DNA from 2 places in the Petroclostridium xylanilyticum genome. Region 1 is predicted to be linked to the other one. Evidence: riboswitches for the same ligand, from Rfam matches in the RefSeq annotation. Region 1 holds a riboswitch; the other holds the start of a gene.
What was found. A riboswitch is a leader RNA that binds a small molecule or an ion and turns the genes downstream of it on or off. The one in region 1 is predicted to bind cyclic di-AMP.
Positions count from the first base shown of each region.

Region 2: it holds a riboswitch for cyclic di-AMP, as region 1 does, so the genes downstream of both, CIB29_RS02775 (peptidoglycan-binding domain-containing protein) here and CIB29_RS14670 (peptidoglycan-binding protein) in region 1, are expected to answer to the same signal.

Region 1 covers NZ_NPML01000019.1:540,992-549,342, forward strand. The annotation lists gene CIB29_RS14660 (RNA-guided endonuclease InsQ/TnpB family protein) at 1-901, opposite strand, end outside; gene CIB29_RS14665 (MerR family DNA-binding transcriptional regulator) at 885-1,271, opposite strand; cyclic di-AMP (ydaO/yuaA leader) riboswitch at 1,859-1,996, shown strand; gene CIB29_RS14670 (peptidoglycan-binding protein) at 2,007-2,885, shown strand; gene CIB29_RS14675 (ribonuclease M5) at 3,028-3,627, opposite strand; gene CIB29_RS14680 (phosphopentomutase) at 3,682-4,857, opposite strand; gene CIB29_RS14685 (cupin domain-containing protein) at 4,881-5,162, opposite strand; gene CIB29_RS14690 (zinc dependent phospholipase C family protein) at 5,275-6,153, opposite strand; gene CIB29_RS14695 (hypothetical protein) at 6,089-6,247, shown strand; gene CIB29_RS14700 (ATP-binding protein) at 6,322-7,662, shown strand; gene CIB29_RS14705 (rubredoxin-like domain-containing protein) at 7,681-8,016, opposite strand; gene CIB29_RS14710 (hypothetical protein) at 8,135-8,351, opposite strand, start outside.
Region 2 covers NZ_NPML01000004.1:166,061-174,411, forward strand. The annotation lists rRNA gene CIB29_RS02755 (16S ribosomal RNA) at 1-1,494, shown strand, start outside; rRNA gene CIB29_RS02760 (23S ribosomal RNA) at 1,990-4,833, shown strand; rRNA gene rrf (5S ribosomal RNA) at 5,102-5,218, shown strand; cyclic di-AMP (ydaO/yuaA leader) riboswitch at 5,487-5,626, shown strand; gene CIB29_RS02775 (peptidoglycan-binding domain-containing protein) at 5,635-6,456, shown strand; gene CIB29_RS02780 (alpha/beta-type small acid-soluble spore protein) at 6,506-6,706, opposite strand; gene CIB29_RS02785 (DUF2225 domain-containing protein) at 6,794-7,681, opposite strand; gene CIB29_RS02790 (cysteine desulfurase family protein) at 8,243-8,351, shown strand, end outside.

The DNA of each region.
Region 1 (8,351 bases):
TGGCTTTCACCAGTTTAGCAGTTTCTTGATGTAAATAATTTGTACGAATGTCTTTTATTTTTTTATGGACTTTACGAATAAGGCACTCCAACTTAATAATGTTTTTAGTTTTCTTATAACGGTTTACACCTCCTTCTTTTTGTTTTTCATATTTTCTTGATAATTTACGTTGGAGTCTTTTTAATTTTTTATTTAATCTTCTTATTTCTTGACTCTTATTAATATTAGGTATTTTTCTACCATCATTAATTACTGCTAAATCTTTAACTCCTAAGTCAATGCCTATTCCATCTGAATACTTTTGGTTGTTGGTAGGTTTATAATCAATACTTACGGTTATAAACCAATTAAAACCATCAAATTTTATTCTTGGATTATAAAATTTTTCCGCTGTTTGTAATTCGATTCTATTTTCAGATAGTTTAATCCATCCTATCTTTTCAAGTTTTACTTTATCACCTTTAAATTTTAAATGTCCTAAATCTTCTCTGTGATAAAACCCTTGTTGTACATCTTTTTTGCTTTTAAATTTTGGATGTCCTTCTAAATCATAAACTGTCAATTGTCTACCTTGTCTTAATGCTTTTTTCTTAGTTTTTTCAGAATAATGTTTATTTTCTATTCTGAAAAAGTTTTTATAAGCTATGCATAAATCCTTTATTGCTTGTTTTGGTATTTGTGCTGAAACTTCATTTAACCAATTATATTCAGGATTTTTCTTTAGTTGTGTTAGTTCCTTTCTTAACTCTTCATCGTTTATAAACTTGCCACCGTTTTTAAAATTTTCTAATTGCTTAGATAAAGCCCAATTATAAGCCCATCGTGCTACATCTGCACATTTCTTTAATAAAGTCTTTTGTTTATTGTTAGGTAATAATTGTACTCTAATTGTCTTTATCATCTTCGGTCAACTCCTCAATCATTTTACGTGCTTTGTTTGCTCTTTTACCTTGAAGTTTACAAGAAAATACAGTTATTATTTGCACTAAATCTTCAACAAGTTCTTGTTGTTCAGTTTTTTCTGTACTATCTATTACTTCAATTTCACATCCATACAGATTAGATATATATTCCACCAATTCAAAACCAAATCTTAACAATCTATCTTTTTTAATATTTAATACTTGTTTTAATTGGTCATGCGAATAATATCTATATCCATTAGCACCTGTATGATGTGGAATAAGTAATCCTTTTTTGTCCCAGTTTCTTAATGTTTGAGGAGTTTTTCCAACTAATTTAGAAAACTCATGTATAGTATAATACTTCACATTAACCACCTCTAATTGTATTAGACTATACTAAATTATAAATGTCAACATTAATTTATGACTTTTTATAACTTTTTATTAACTGTTGTCAACCTCCTTTGGTTTAATGGGAAGTTTTGCATTCTAACATATCAACATTATATCACATATTCACACTAAATATATTTCTGCAAAAAACTATTTATAAAAATATTAAAATATTATTATATGGTTCACAGTAGTAAACGATTTAATAGCTTTTACTGTGAACCGTGAACTGTGAACCGTGAACTTATTTACTTGATCTGCCATGTAAAATCATTATCAGTAAATATATAGATACTTTTTATGAACTTCTATCGATATAGTATCAGTTTAATGCGGTTTATATACTAGCTATATGCTCTTCTCTATTTCAAATTATTACGAAATTATTACAAAAACATTACGGAATTTATTGGAATCTACTATTATTACGTAATAAATCTGTAAAATCTATTGAGTGCTCAATATATATTAAGAAATTCACCTCCTACGCTTATTATTATGTCAACTTTATTTTTGACGCGTTCCCTATCTATACACTATAATACTAGCAATGTAAAAGTTAGCACACATGGCTGAATCCCTTATATAGGGGTACGGAGGAACCAATAATCAGGGGTGAATCTACGCTTTTGCGTGGTAGGTATACCTTCTTTACCAAACCCGTCAGCTAACTCCGGAAGCAAATTTACTACGGAAGGAGTGTGTTTTATGAAATTTTCATTAAAATTGACAGCATGTACTTTTGCAATAGCAGCAGGGATAATATTATCTTCCTCCGCTACCTTTGCTGCAACTCTTTTAAAAACCGGGTCACAAGGTAGCGAAGTATCAAAACTGCAGCAGGCATTAAAAAACGAGGGTTATTATTCTTATCATGTAACAGGCTACTATGGTTCTATTACCCAAAATGCCGTAATGTCGTTCCAAAAAGCAAATGGACTTATAACAGATGGAATTGCAGGACCTCAAACTTTAGCACAACTATATAATATCGTTTTAAAAATAGGCAGCTCCGGCAATGAAGTAACCCAACTGCAACAAACCCTTAGATCCAAAGGGTACTTTAACGGACCTGTAACAGGGTACTACGGTTCTATTACCCAAAATGCTGTTATTGTTTTTCAGCGTGACCACGGATTGACTGTAGACGGTATTGCAGGACCTCAAACCCTTGGTAAACTATATGGCAAAAATACTGCATCAACTAATAATCGTAATATGTCAGAAGATATATACTGGCTTGCCAGAATCATTCAGGCCGAAGCAGGCGGAGAATCTTATAAGGGTAAAGTAGCAGTAGGGAATGTTGTTATGAACAGGGTAAAATCATCCCTTTTTCCTAATACGGTAAAAGGAGTTATCTTTGAATACTATAAGGGTATCCCTATGTTTAGCCCTGTTGCAGACGGTACCATTTATAACACACCAAGCCAGGAAAGTATTGATGCGGCCTATGCTGCTTATAACGGCGAAAAACCGGTAGGCAACGCAACTTATTTCTTTAATCCTGATAAAGCTGCCGGCTCATGGATTGTAAAAAATAAAACCTATGTTGGCCGAATCGGCGGACATGCTTTCTACGCATAATGCATTTCATGCATTATGCAGATTGAGATTAAGATTGAGATTAAGCATTTTTACTGCTTAATCTCAATCTTAATCTTTTTTATTGCCTGCATTTCTCCATGATATACACAAATTGAGTATAGTTTTGATTTTGGTCTTAGTCTCAATCTCTATCTAAATCTTTTATAACTTTCTTATATTGTGCATAGTTATATAATTTATTAAGCACATCCACCAGGGCATTGGTAGAAATTCTAGAAGGCAGGCTTAACCTGTCAGTCAACTTTTTCCTTAATTCGCAGCTATTTGTTTTACCTATTAATCCATCATCATAAAGGTCCACCTTGGTAATCCTCCTGCCTTCAGGAGTAATTTCATCTTCATCTTCCACAACACAGCCTGCATTCTTTAATGCTTCCCGGATAAGCATGCTTTTTACGCCTTCGACGCCCAGCAGTCCTTCTTTTCCCGGAATAGTCTTTCTTTTCTCTATACCTTTTATTTCCGGAATGTAGGCGTGTTTTACATATTGGGCCGGTATACATTGTTTTATATAATTTCTAATCATAAAACCTGCACGGTCAGAATCAGTAAGAACGACAATCCCTGTTTTTTCTGCAAGCTTTTTAATAAGTTCCATCTTGCTTCTGTCCTTGAATATGCTGAAACCGTTGGTAGTAATAATGGTTGCATCTACTATCTGCCCTAGCTTTATTTTGTCATAAGTTCCTTCAACAATAATGGCTTCTTTTATTTTAATCATATTTTAATGGAGGATAAATATCTCCCCACTCCTCACTCCCCACTATTTTTACCACTAATTTTTGATTGCATTTAGAAAGCTTGTTGCTCCAAAATCATGCCGGATATTAAATACCTCCGCAATGGTCGCTGCCATATCTGAAAAAGTCTTTCGTGTCCCTATATTAACTCCTGCTTTTATACTTTTCCCATATAATAATACAGGTACATATTCCCTGGAATGGTCGGTGCTTTCGGTAGTTGGATCGCAGCCGTGGTCTGCAGTAATGATTAAAAGATCCGTATCTTTCATCACCTGCATGATTTCCGGCAACCGGTTATCTACCGATTCCAATGCTTCTTTATATCCTTCCGCATTGTTCCTGTGGCCGTACACCATATCAAAATCTACAAGATTGGTAAAAATAAGTCCTCTGTTGTCTTCTTTTATTAACCGCAGTGTTTGGTCTATTCCATCCATATTATCTGATGTATGCACAGCATAGGTAATACCTTTGCCTGCAAAAATATCTTCAATTTTACCTACTGCCATTACATCATAGCCTGCTTCCTTCAGTTTATCCAGTATAGTTGTCCCGGTAGGCTCAAGTGAGAAATCCTTTCTATTTTTGGTCCTTGTAAAATTACCCGGTTCTCCCACAAAGGGCCTCGCAATAACCCTGCCTACCGCATGTGGTCCTTTTAATATTTTCCTTGCTATTTCACATATTTTATAAAGCCTATCCACCGGTATAACTTCTTCATGAGCTGCAATTTGAAATACACTGTCTGCAGAAGTGTATACAATAGGGTACCCGGTCTGCATGTGTTTTTCTCCCAGCTCTTTTATAATCTCGGTACCTGAAGCCGGATAATTACCCAGTATCTCTGTTTCTATCTGCTTTTTAAATTCGTTTATAACTTCCGGCGGGAAGCCTTGAGGATATATGGGAAATTCCTGTTCCAGCCTTATGCCGGAGATTTCCCAGTGCCCGGTTGTTGTATCCTTACCCTTTGAAAGCTCTGCCATCCTGCCAAAACTGCCTTTGATGTCCTTAGGTACCGGCAAATAGTCTATACCTTCTATCTTCCCCATTCCCAATTCACACATATTAGGAATATTGATTCCATTAAAGGCTTTCACTATATTTCCTACTGTATTACTTCCCACATCACCGTAGTCTGCAGCATCGGGAAGTTCACCAATTCCTACACTGTCGAGGACGATTAGTACTACTCGATTGATACTCATTTTGTTCATCCTTTCGTCACAAACTATTCAATGCTAAAATTAAAGGTATACGCTTTTTTGATAGTCTTCCTTACTTCCCAGGTACATTTTAGTCCTTTAGGAAAGGATACAAGCATTCCATTTGTAATATGTACCTCCTGATCAGACGTCTTTACAATGACATCTCCTTCAAATACATATGCTGTTTCCTGTTCGGGATACTGCCAATCAAATATGCTGGGTTCACATTCCCAACGATTCCAGGAATCAATACCAAGTTTTTTGGCTTCCTCAAGACTCATCGTTTTGGTAATAATTTTATTCATTGCATACCCTCCAATACTGTCATAAAATAATTTCCATCTTAAATTATATCATTAAAACATATTTTGGGATAAGTTACTTTTATTTTACACAACAAGCACATATGCAAAAAAGTCATCTCCTGCTTACATCACGGTAGAACATTAAAAAGCACCCTGCTGTTGTCTTTTCAGCTAATGGGAGTGCGTATTTGGTTATGCGGAAAAATCTTTCTCTGTCCTGGGGAACACAGTGGAATTTTTTATATACCTTTATAGCTATTTTGGCATTGTATCTTATAAATTCTTCTACACTTCTAAGATATACTCCTCCCTCCGTAGCTTTAAATATATCTGCTTCATTATAAACCTTTTGTACAAATTTCTCATATTGATGGTGATTGTCCAAAAGCCGGATATTTGCATGCTGGGGTATGGTCATATCCTGGATAAGATGGACAGTTGCTCCAAGATAAAACATTGCCTTGTTGATATCATTTTGTTTCCAGTATTTTTTTGCCTTTTCGTAATAACCTTCCGCTAATGATAACGCATTACGTTGTCCATACAAACCCCGTTCCTTCAAAGGACTGTAGAAATGTCCGATACTTTTAAGGTCCTGGTCTGCCCACACGACACCTTTATTTAAGTCAACAGCATAGTCGGAAAAAAAATAATATGCATCTTCAAAATTATCATTTTTAAGTATCTCTAACGCCTGCATATTAATAAATATGTGCACCTTGCATTGAGTTTTAATGATTGTTTTTTTAAAAGGATTGATAATCATTAACGTAAATCTGACCAGGTTGCCATATGTTTTTTCTACTACACTCATTACATCACCTACTTTTATCAATACCTTTACATAGTATGCCCTGTAAAAAAGTATTATAACTATTCCTGAACTGATGGTTTCGTCTACCTCTGCACTCCAGGGGTATACTGATATGGCAATAGGAAATGTAATCGATTCTACCATTTGTAATATTGGCTTTATCCTTGGAATATGCAATCTTATTTCTCCTGTTGTCTCTATATTGCACATATCTTGCAATACTAGTCCATTTATTCTTATAGTTTTCTTTTGTATGAATACTATTCGCTAATTGCCAATCTTGTTATGATTATGTTATAATTTGTCATATATAATGCTGGATTTTTTATCGTAAGGAGTATACATATGAGGGACCACTATGAGAAATTATTAAAACAGGCTCACCATTCTCTTTCGAGAATAACGATATACAGAAATATTATGCAGGATGAAGCAGTTAGGGTATTTTCCCAACTCATTAATGAATTAAGCAGTGCAAATCCTATTTATGAAAATCTTATTGAAAAATATCATCTTCTTTCATCACAATTAATAAGCCTTTATGGAATGAATAACCGGATTGTAGGAGACTTATGGCAGCATCATATTGTAAATCTTATTATAAATGATGAAAACATCTTTAGCCTGACCTGCGAAAGAGGTAATATTCAAAATATCCCTGAACCTATTCTTACTGTCGTGCAATATGATCTTAAGTATATGCAGCTGCTATTTAATATTAATGGCAGAATACTTCAGGAAGCACTAAAAGATAAAACTTCTATAGAAGTCTGGCCCTCCTGGGAAATTAGTACTGATACCAAACTGCAGCTATCTATAGGAACTATTCTTTTAAATTCTGAAAGTTGGGAAAATACATTAGAAGAGCTGGCACATTACTATTCAGAAAACGGGTGTGGTATCTTTAACAAATTTAAAGCTTTCCGGTGGATTAAAAAGGGTCATTTTGGCTCTCTTATGGGAATAAGCAGTCCGGACCCGGTCAGGTTTGCTAATTTAATCGGATATGAACGGGAGCGCTCCAGCGTGATAGAAAATACACTGCAATTTATTCACGGGTTTCCGGCAAACAATGTTCTCCTCTACGGAGATAGAGGGACAGGTAAATCATCTACAGTAAAAGCATTATTAAATGAGTATTCATCTAAAGGATTGAGGCTTATAGAAGTATCAAAATATCATCTCAATGACCTGCCGGAAATTTTGGAGATACTTCAAAATCGAGGATTAAAATTTATTATCTTTGTAGATGATCTGTCTTTCGAAAGTGACGAAAGCCAATACCGTGAACTGAAATCAATCCTGGAGGGCGGAATAGAAATCAGGCCTCAAAATGTTTTGATATATGCAACCTCTAACCGACGACATCTAATAAAAGAATATTTTAGTGAACGATCCACCAGCGATGAGATTAGCAGCCAGGATACTTTACAGGAAAAACTATCGCTAGCCGACAGATTTGGGATTACAGTCACATTTATTTCTCCTGACCAGGAAAGATATTTAAAAATAGTAGAAGAACTAGCCAGACAGCGCAACCTGGAAATTGATAAAGATGTATTACGGAATTCAGCACTAAAATGGGAAATAAAGCATAATGGACGGACACCCCGGACAGCCAGACAATTTATCGATCATCTGGAAGGACAGTTGAAGTTACAAGACGTAAAAAATGCACTGCGTTAGCAGTGCGTCTTTTACGTCTTACCATTTCCCTTTCTTCATATGCCCCTCAATCTCTGCTTTACATCTCTGCTTAATTACCCACGCTTCATCCTTTGCCTTTGTAAATGCCGCTACACAAGCTGGATCTAAATTAAGCTTTATACCTTCTTCACACAATTGGGCAATCTTTCTGGCCAGTAGAATGATTTCCATATGTATGTCATTTGTCCTGTCAGAGTTATAAATTTTATCAGCATCTTCCTTACTGAGTTCTACAAATTTTTCTTGAGGTGCACCGCACTTTGGACAAACTTCAGCCGCTTCTTCTCCCTCATGGACATATCCGCAAACAGCACACTTAAATAATTTTTTCATTAATAATCATCCTCCTAAGTATAATATTTATAGCACCAAAATTTTTAAAATCTTATCCTGCTTCTTATTTACCCATGGAAATTATATAGTAAACAAAAATTTATACAATTATCATATATCACATATGCCTTGATAATCTCCTTATAGCAAATTGCATTTTTTTTGATGCAGTTTTTACAATCCATTGGGAGTCTACGCTCCTCTTTCCTTTTGCTGCTTTTACTCTAGGCTTTTTTAATCTTGTTCGCTTTAGTGTATTATCTACCTCTTCCATCTTAACATCCAGATATTCTTCAATTTCATTTAAACCCTTTTTGATTTTTTGTATTGAAAAA
Region 2 (8,351 bases), on a different contig from region 1:
AGGACGAACGCTGGCGGCGTGCCTAACACATGCAAGTCGAGCGGAGGTATTGAAGGGAAACCTAAGATACCTTAGCGGCGGACGGGTGAGTAACGCGTGAGGAACCTGCCTTATACAGGGGGATAACACATCGAAAGATGTGCTAATACCGCATAAAGTCATCAGGACGCATGTCGTGATGACCAAAGGAGCAATCCGGTATAAGATGGCCTCGCGTCTGATTAGCTAGTTGGCAGGGTAACGGCCTACCAAGGCGACGATCAGTAGCCGACCTGAGAGGGTGACCGGCCACATTGGGACTGAGACACGGCCCAGACTCCTACGGGAGGCAGCAGTGGGGAATATTGCGCAATGGGGGAAACCCTGACGCAGCAACGCCGCGTGGAGGAAGAAGGTCTTCGGATCGTAAACTCTTGTCTTTAGGGACGAAAGATGACGGTACCTAAGGAGGAAGCCACGGCTAACTACGTGCCAGCAGCCGCGGTAATACGTAGGTGGCGAGCGTTGTCCGGAATTACTGGGTGTAAAGGGCGTGTAGGCGGGTAAGCAAGTCAGATGTGAAATACCGGGGCTCAACCCCGGGGCTGCATTTGAAACTGCATATCTTGAGTGCAGGAGAGGGAAGCGGAATTCCTAGTGTAGCGGTGAAATGCGTAGATATTAGGAGGAACACCAGTGGCGAAGGCGGCTTCCTGGACTGTAACTGACGCTGAGGCGCGAAAGCGTGGGGAGCGAACAGGATTAGATACCCTGGTAGTCCACGCCGTAAACGATGGATACTAGGTGTAGGAGGTATCGACCCCTTCTGTGCCGGAGTTAACACAATAAGTATCCCACCTGGGGAGTACGGCCGCAAGGTTGAAACTCAAAGGAATTGACGGGGGCCCGCACAAGCAGTGGAGTATGTGGTTTAATTCGAAGCAACGCGAAGAACCTTACCAGGGCTTGACATCCGGTGAATCCTCTAGAGATAGGGGAGTGCCTTCGGGAACACTGAGACAGGTGGTGCATGGTTGTCGTCAGCTCGTGTCGTGAGATGTTGGGTTAAGTCCCGCAACGAGCGCAACCCTTGTTGTTAGTTGCCAGCATTAAGTTGGGCACTCTAGCGAGACTGCCGGTGACAAATCGGAGGAAGGTGGGGACGACGTCAAATCATCATGCCCCTTATGTCCTGGGCTACACACGTACTACAATGGCTGTCAACAAAGGGAAGCAAGACCGTGAGGTGGAGCAAATCCCCAAAAGCAGTCCCAGTTCAGATTGTAGGCTGCAACTCGCCTACATGAAGTCGGAATTGCTAGTAATCGCGGATCAGCATGCCGCGGTGAATACGTTCCCGGGCCTTGTACACACCGCCCGTCACACCATGAGAGTCGGTAACACCCGAAGCCTGTGAGCTAACGGAAGAGGCAGCAGTCGAAGGTGGGGCCGATGATTGGGGTGAAGTCGTAACAAGGTAGCCGTATCGGAAGGTGCGGCTGGATCACCTCCTTTCTAAGGAGAGAAGTTCCAATTAATAATTAATAATTATTAAAGTAAGGAACGAATCCTATGGTCGATACATTACGATAAGTAATGTCTGAGAACGCTTACGCTGTTTAATTTTGAAAGACCAATTCATTAGTGGACAGTGAATAGTGGGGAGTGGGGAGAAAACCATTACCCATGAAAGCATGAAGCTAATAAAAGGTTTTTCAATAGTAGTGTAGAAGTGCAGAGTAGCAGAAGGGGAAACTCCCCACTAATCACTCCACACTCCTCACTGACAATGTACCTTGAAAACTAAACAATGTAAAGACATGAGGAAAAGATCATAGGGTAACTGCAGTGGAGAACACTGTATTACACTGTAATTTCAAAGGAAAACTTTACTCATATAATTCTAAAAACAGGAGAACACCAGAATGTTCAAAAAGTGAAGGATAAGGAAGTAAGGACTGGAGGAGGGAACTCCCCACTATCCACTTCCCACTCCACACTAAAACAAATGGTCAAGCTAGAAAGAGCGCAGGGTGGATGCCTTGGCATTAGGAGCCGAAGAAGGACGTGATAAGCTGCGAAAAGCTGCGGTGAGGCGCAAATAGCCTAAGACCCGCAGATATCCGAATGGGGGAACCCGGCCGGAGCAATATCCGGTCACCGTATAGTAAATCCATAGCTATGCGGGGGAATACCCGCTGAACTGAAACATCTAAGTAGGCGGAGGAAAAGAAAGAAACATCGATTCCCTAAGTAGTGGCGAGCGAAAGGGGAAAAGGCCAAACCAGGGGTAGAAATACCTTTGGGGTTGAGGACTGAAGACGGCATCACAGGAGCTAGCAGAACTACCTGGAAAGGTAGACCACAGGGGGTAAAAGTCCCGTATGCGAAAGCAAAAGTGAGCCATCAGGATCCGGAGTACCATCGGGCACGTGAAATCCGGTGGGAAGCAGGGAGGACCACCTCCCAAGCCTAAATACTACCTAATGACCGATAGAGGAAAGTACCGTGAGGGAAAGGTGAAAAGAACCCCGGGAGGGGAGTGAAAGAGAACCTGAAACCCTGTGTTTACAAGCAGACAAAGCACATTTAAGTGCGATGTCGTACTTTTTGTAGAACGGTCCGGCGAGTGTATGTATGCAGCGAGGTTAAGGTGTTAAGCACCGAAGCCGTAGGGAAACCGAGTGTGAAGAGCGCGTAAAGTTGCATGCATACGACCCGAAACCGGGTGACCTACCCATGGACAGGATGAAGCGGGAGTAAAGTCTCGTGGAGGTCCGAACCCACCACTGTTGAAAAAGTGGGGGATGAGCTGTGGGTAGCGGAGAAATTCCAATCGAACTCGGAGATAGCTGGTTCTCCCCGAAATAGCTTTAGGGCTAGCCTCGGATTAATCTTATGGAGGTAAAGCACTGAATGGGCTAGGGGCCTTATCCGGTTACCGAACCCTATCAAACTCTGAATGCCATAGAGATGATGTCCGGGAGTCAGACTATGGGAGATAAGTTTCATAGTCAAAAGGGAAACAGCCCAGACCAACAGCTAAGGTCCCCAAATAGGTTTAAGTGGTAAAGGATGTGGAGTTGCTAAAACAACCAGGATGTTGGCTTAGAAGCAGCCATTCATTCAAAGAGTGCGTAATAGCTCACTGGTCGAGTGATTCTGCGCCGAAAATGTAACGGGGCTAAAACCTATACCGAAGCTTTGGATACGCAAGTATGGTAGGGGAGCTTTCTATGGTAGGCAGAAGCATGACCGAAAGGACATGTGGACGAGATAGAAGTGAGAATGCCGGAATGAGTAGCGAGAATTATGTGAGAATCATAATCGTCGAAAGCCTAAGGTTTCTTGAGGAAGGTTCGTCCGCTCAAGGTAAGTCGGGAGCTAAGGCGAGGCCGGAAGGCGTAGTCGATGCACATACGGTTGAAATTCCGTAACCACCGAAGCCGAAAAGTATGCAAGGGACGCAGGAAGATAGTCTGACCACACCGTTGGTAGAGTGTGGCGAAAGGGAGCGAAAACAAGTAGCGAAGCAGATGAATCTACACTGACAAGAAAAGCTTGCATATTGGTGAGGTGCCCGTACCGCAAACCGACACAGGTAGGTGAGGAGAGAATCCTAAGACGAACGGGAGAAGCGTTGTTAAGGAACTCGGCAAATTGACCCCGTAACTTCGGGAGAAGGGGTGCCTGGGAGACCAGGCCGCAGAGAATAGGCCCAAGCGACTGTTTAGCAAAAACACAGGTCTCTGCTAAGTCGAAAGACGACGTATAGGGGCTGACGCCTGCCCGGTGCTGGAAGGTTAAGGGGAAAGGTTAGCGAAGAGCGAAGCTTTGAACTTAAGCCCCAGTAAACGGCGGCCGTAACTATAACGGTCCTAAGGTAGCGAAATTCCTTGTCAGGTAAGTTCTGACCCGCACGAATGGCGTAACGACTTGGGCACTGTCTCAACAGCGCGCCCGGCGAAATTGTAGTACCAGTGAAGATGCTGGTTACCCGCGACTAGACGGAAAGACCCCATGGAGCTTTACTGCAGCCTGATATTGGATTTTGGTATTTCATGTACAGGATAGGTGGGAGACTAAGAAATATGCACGCCAGTGTATATGGAGTCGACGTTGGGATACCACTCTTGAGATACCGAAATTCTAACCAGTACCCGTAAGCCGGGTATGGGACACTGTCAGGTGGGCAGTTTGACTGGGGCGGTCGCCTCCTAAAAGGTAACGGAGGCGCTCAAAGGTTAGCTCAGCGCGGTCGGAAATCGCGCAAAGAGTGTAAACGCAAAAGCTAGCCTAACTGCGAGACGGACAGGTCGAGCAGTAACGAAAGTTGGAGTTAGTGATCCGGCGGTAAGAGAGTGGAATTGCCGTCGCTCAACGGATAAAAGCTACCCTGGGGATAACAGGCTTATCTCCCCCAAGAGTCCACATCGACGGGGAGGTTTGGCACCTCGATGTCGGCTCATCGCATCCTGGAGCTGAAGTAGGTTCCAAGGGTTGGGCTGTTCGCCCATTAAAGCGGTACGCGAGCTGGGTTCAGAACGTCGTGAGACAGTTCGGTCCCTATCTGTCGCGGGCGCAGGAAATTTGAAGGGAGCTGTCCTTAGTACGAGAGGACCGGGATGGACGCACCACTGGTGCACCAGTTGTACTGCCAAGTGCACAGCTGGGTAGCTAAGTGCGGCAGGGATAAACGCTGAAGGCATCTAAGCGTGAAGCCCCCCCTAAGATAAGATTTCCCATAGCAAAAGCTAGTAAGGTCCCATGAAGACTACATGGTAGATAGGTCAAAGGTGTAAGTGCAGTAATGCACTCAGCTGATTGATACTAATAGACCGAGGGCTTGACCAAGAAAGCAATTAACAATGAATAATTATTAAGGACGAGGTTAATTGCGGGAAAGAATATATGAAGAAGGTTTTTGCAAAAACCTCATGTCAAAGCATTGTTTAATTTTGAAGGTACATGAAACAGTTCACAGTTCATGGTTCACAGTTCACAGTAGAAAGGTGAATGGGGAACATGCTGGTGAACAAGAAAGAGTACCTGAGGCAATTAAAAGAGCAGGTTAAGAATTCAAACCGTGACCTGTGAACGAAAAATCAACACAGTTGAATTATCCGGTGACAATGACATGGAGGACACACCCGTTCCCATTCCGAACACGGTAGTTAAGCTCCATCGTGCCGATGATACTTGGAGGGGGACCTCCCGGGAAAGTAGGTCGTTGCCGGAACTGATCAAAAAGACATATCCAATTGGGTATGTCTTTTTTTGGTTTTTATTTATGATGCGACTTGCCCCAATGTAACATATTAAGTGTATTATATATAGATATATTTACGTATTAGATATGTCTATCTTTGCAGAAAAATTTAATAATTATGTAATAATATTTAATAATTTTGTAATATATTAAGTAAACCTGAGCAATAATGACTTAATGCATTATAATAGCAGCTAATTTAAATATATAAAATTAGACCTATACAAAATATTATGGTAAACTAAAATTGCTGAATCTTTATTAATAAATAAAGAACGGGGGAACAAACATATTGGGGTGAAGCCAATTATTAGGCAGGGTGTTGTCTCCTTTTACCTAACCCGTCAACTAACCTCGTAAGCAAACAAAAGGAAAGGATGTTATTTATGAATATTAAAAAAGCAGTAATTTTAGGAACTGTAGGTTTAATGATTTCAGTCGGAAGTATTACATATGCTGCTCCAGTATCTGCACAAACAGTTACGAATAATGCAGTAATCATGAAAGTAGGGTCAAGTGGGAAAGCAGTAACGGATCTACAGCTTAAATTGAAACAACTGGGATATTTTAATGTTGATGTGACGGGATATTATGGTTCTATAACTAAAGCTTCGGTTATAAGATTTCAAAGAGATAACGGTTTAATAGTTGATGGGATTGCAGGGCCCCAGACTATGTCAGCACTTAATAGAAAGGTTTCAAATAAAAATGAAGTTTCCCGAAGTAAAGTATCTTCACAAACTCTTTTAGTACCATGGTTTTCAGAGGCAGAAAATATTTTTCCAAGAGGTGCAGTTGCAACTGTAACAGATGTTGACACAGGTTTAAGTTTTAAAGTTAAAAGGGTTGCTGGATACAATCATGCAGATGTTGAGACACTTACCCAAAAAGATACAGAAATCTTAAAGAAGATATATGGCGGTAATTGGAGTTGGGAAAGAAGGGCAATTATTGTAAATGTAAATGGAAGAGAGATGGCCGCTTCAATAGCAGCGATGCCACATGCCGGAAGAGATGATCAGCCTTTTGGTAAAATAGTGGATAATAGAAGCGGAGGGTATGGCAGAGGGGCAAATTTAGATGGTGTTAAAAATAATAATATGTCAGGGGTTGTAGATATACACTTCTATAAAAGCAAAACTCATGGAACCGACCGGGTTGATGAACGGCACCAGCAAATGGTTTTAAAGGCTGCACAAAGTAAATAAAAGTAGTCGTAATTTATTTACGACTACTTTTATTAATATTACATCATTATTATTTGCCAGCCATGCCCTGTTCAACTTGTTGAATCATTTTCTTAACCATCTGTCCGCCAACAGAACCAGCCTGTCTGGCTGTTAAGTCACCGTTATAACCCTGCTTCAAGCTAACGCCAACTTCACTGGCAGCTTCCATTTTAAATCTGTCTAATGCTGCTCTAGCTTCAGGAACTAATTTTTTATTAGTATTAGGCATCGATATCACCTCCATTAATATAGTTTCCTATAAAAAGAAACTTTATTAATGTATATTATGGTAATTTAGTAATATTTATGTACATATCTATTTACCCCAGTTAAAAAATCCACTCAAAAGACTTTGTTTTTTTCCAGTATTGATGATTTCTTTACTTTGTCTTTGTTCACTTATCTCTTCTTTTTTCTTTTCTTCGGATATTAAATGTTTTTGTTCACGGGCCATATCCTTAATTTTATTTTTTGCCGTTCGGTTACAAAGCACCCTACTATACCATAATAAAGCGTTGGAATTATCATCTAATCTTCTGTACAATTCCCCTATAAGATAAGTTAGACTAGCTTCATCCATTCCCGCTATAGGGAAACGTTCTTTTTCAAAAGCATCTATAAATCCCTGGAGCGCCTGGTAAAGGAATTTTTTTTCATTTTCTAAATCTTTTTTCAATCTGTTTAACCAGCCAAGCTTAAGGCATATAAGTGCTCTTTCACTGGTTTTTGCATTTTTGACAATCGCATTAAGCAGCACAAGTTTATAGCGCTCAATAGCAACATCTACGTCATATACGGGACCATAATTTTTTGGCTTCCATTTGGAACATATTTTTTCACGTATCGCTTTAATTTGCTGGACAGAAACACTATGAAATTGAGAGGAAATAGCAGCATAGCCACATTGTATACATACCCATGCATCATAAAGCATTGGGTTTGGACCCTTATAATAAACCATAAAATCGCTATCCCGGGATAGTATCCTTACGCTTGATGATCTAACTGCACGTACAGAAATGTTTGAACCACAAACGGGACATTGTATTTTGCGGTCAAACAGATAATCTTCTTCATTCTTGTCCATGGCCTTCTTTTGTTCGGTCTTTTCATCTTCTTTTTTATATATTGAAATATCATCCAGGTTATCAAATCCGAGACTTTTTAGTCCTTCAAATAATTCACTGTCAAAATTTGTCCCCACTTTTTGTCCCCCTTTATCAAAATATATATAAGTATTACTAAGTACTTTACATTGTCTATTTTAGTTCAGAGTTCACAGTTCACGGTTCACAGGATTTTCTTGGCTAATTTCTGTGAACTGAGAACTGTGAACCGTGAACTGTGACCTTATTGACTTTATCTGCCATGTAAAAACATTATTTTACATTGGTTATCGATATATCGTCTGCAATTTTTCGAGCACAACATAGTAATATTATATCAGAACAACTGGTAGGACTAAAGTCTTACTTACTATTTTTTGATATTTTCAATTACTTTATATGTACAAAATATGATAACTTTACACTTTCAAAACTGGGTGCATTTAATTTAGTTGATGAATATTATGGAAAGAATGTTGCGAAAAGGCTTAGAGCCTGTTAACGCAACGGAGGAAAAGCCGCATCACCTAAAAAATATACACCTTCGAAACTTTATTTGGTTTGCAAAATTTATGTAATTAATATACAATAATAAAATGGAAAATTTAAACGTGTTTAGGGTAATAATATTATTATGATTTTCAATGAGGTGGTAGCTTATGCAAAAAGAAATTTATCTAGATAACAGTGCAACAACTAAACCTTACATAGAAGTGGTAGATGCAATGGTAGAGACGCTAACGGATAATTACGGGAATCCATCTTCGT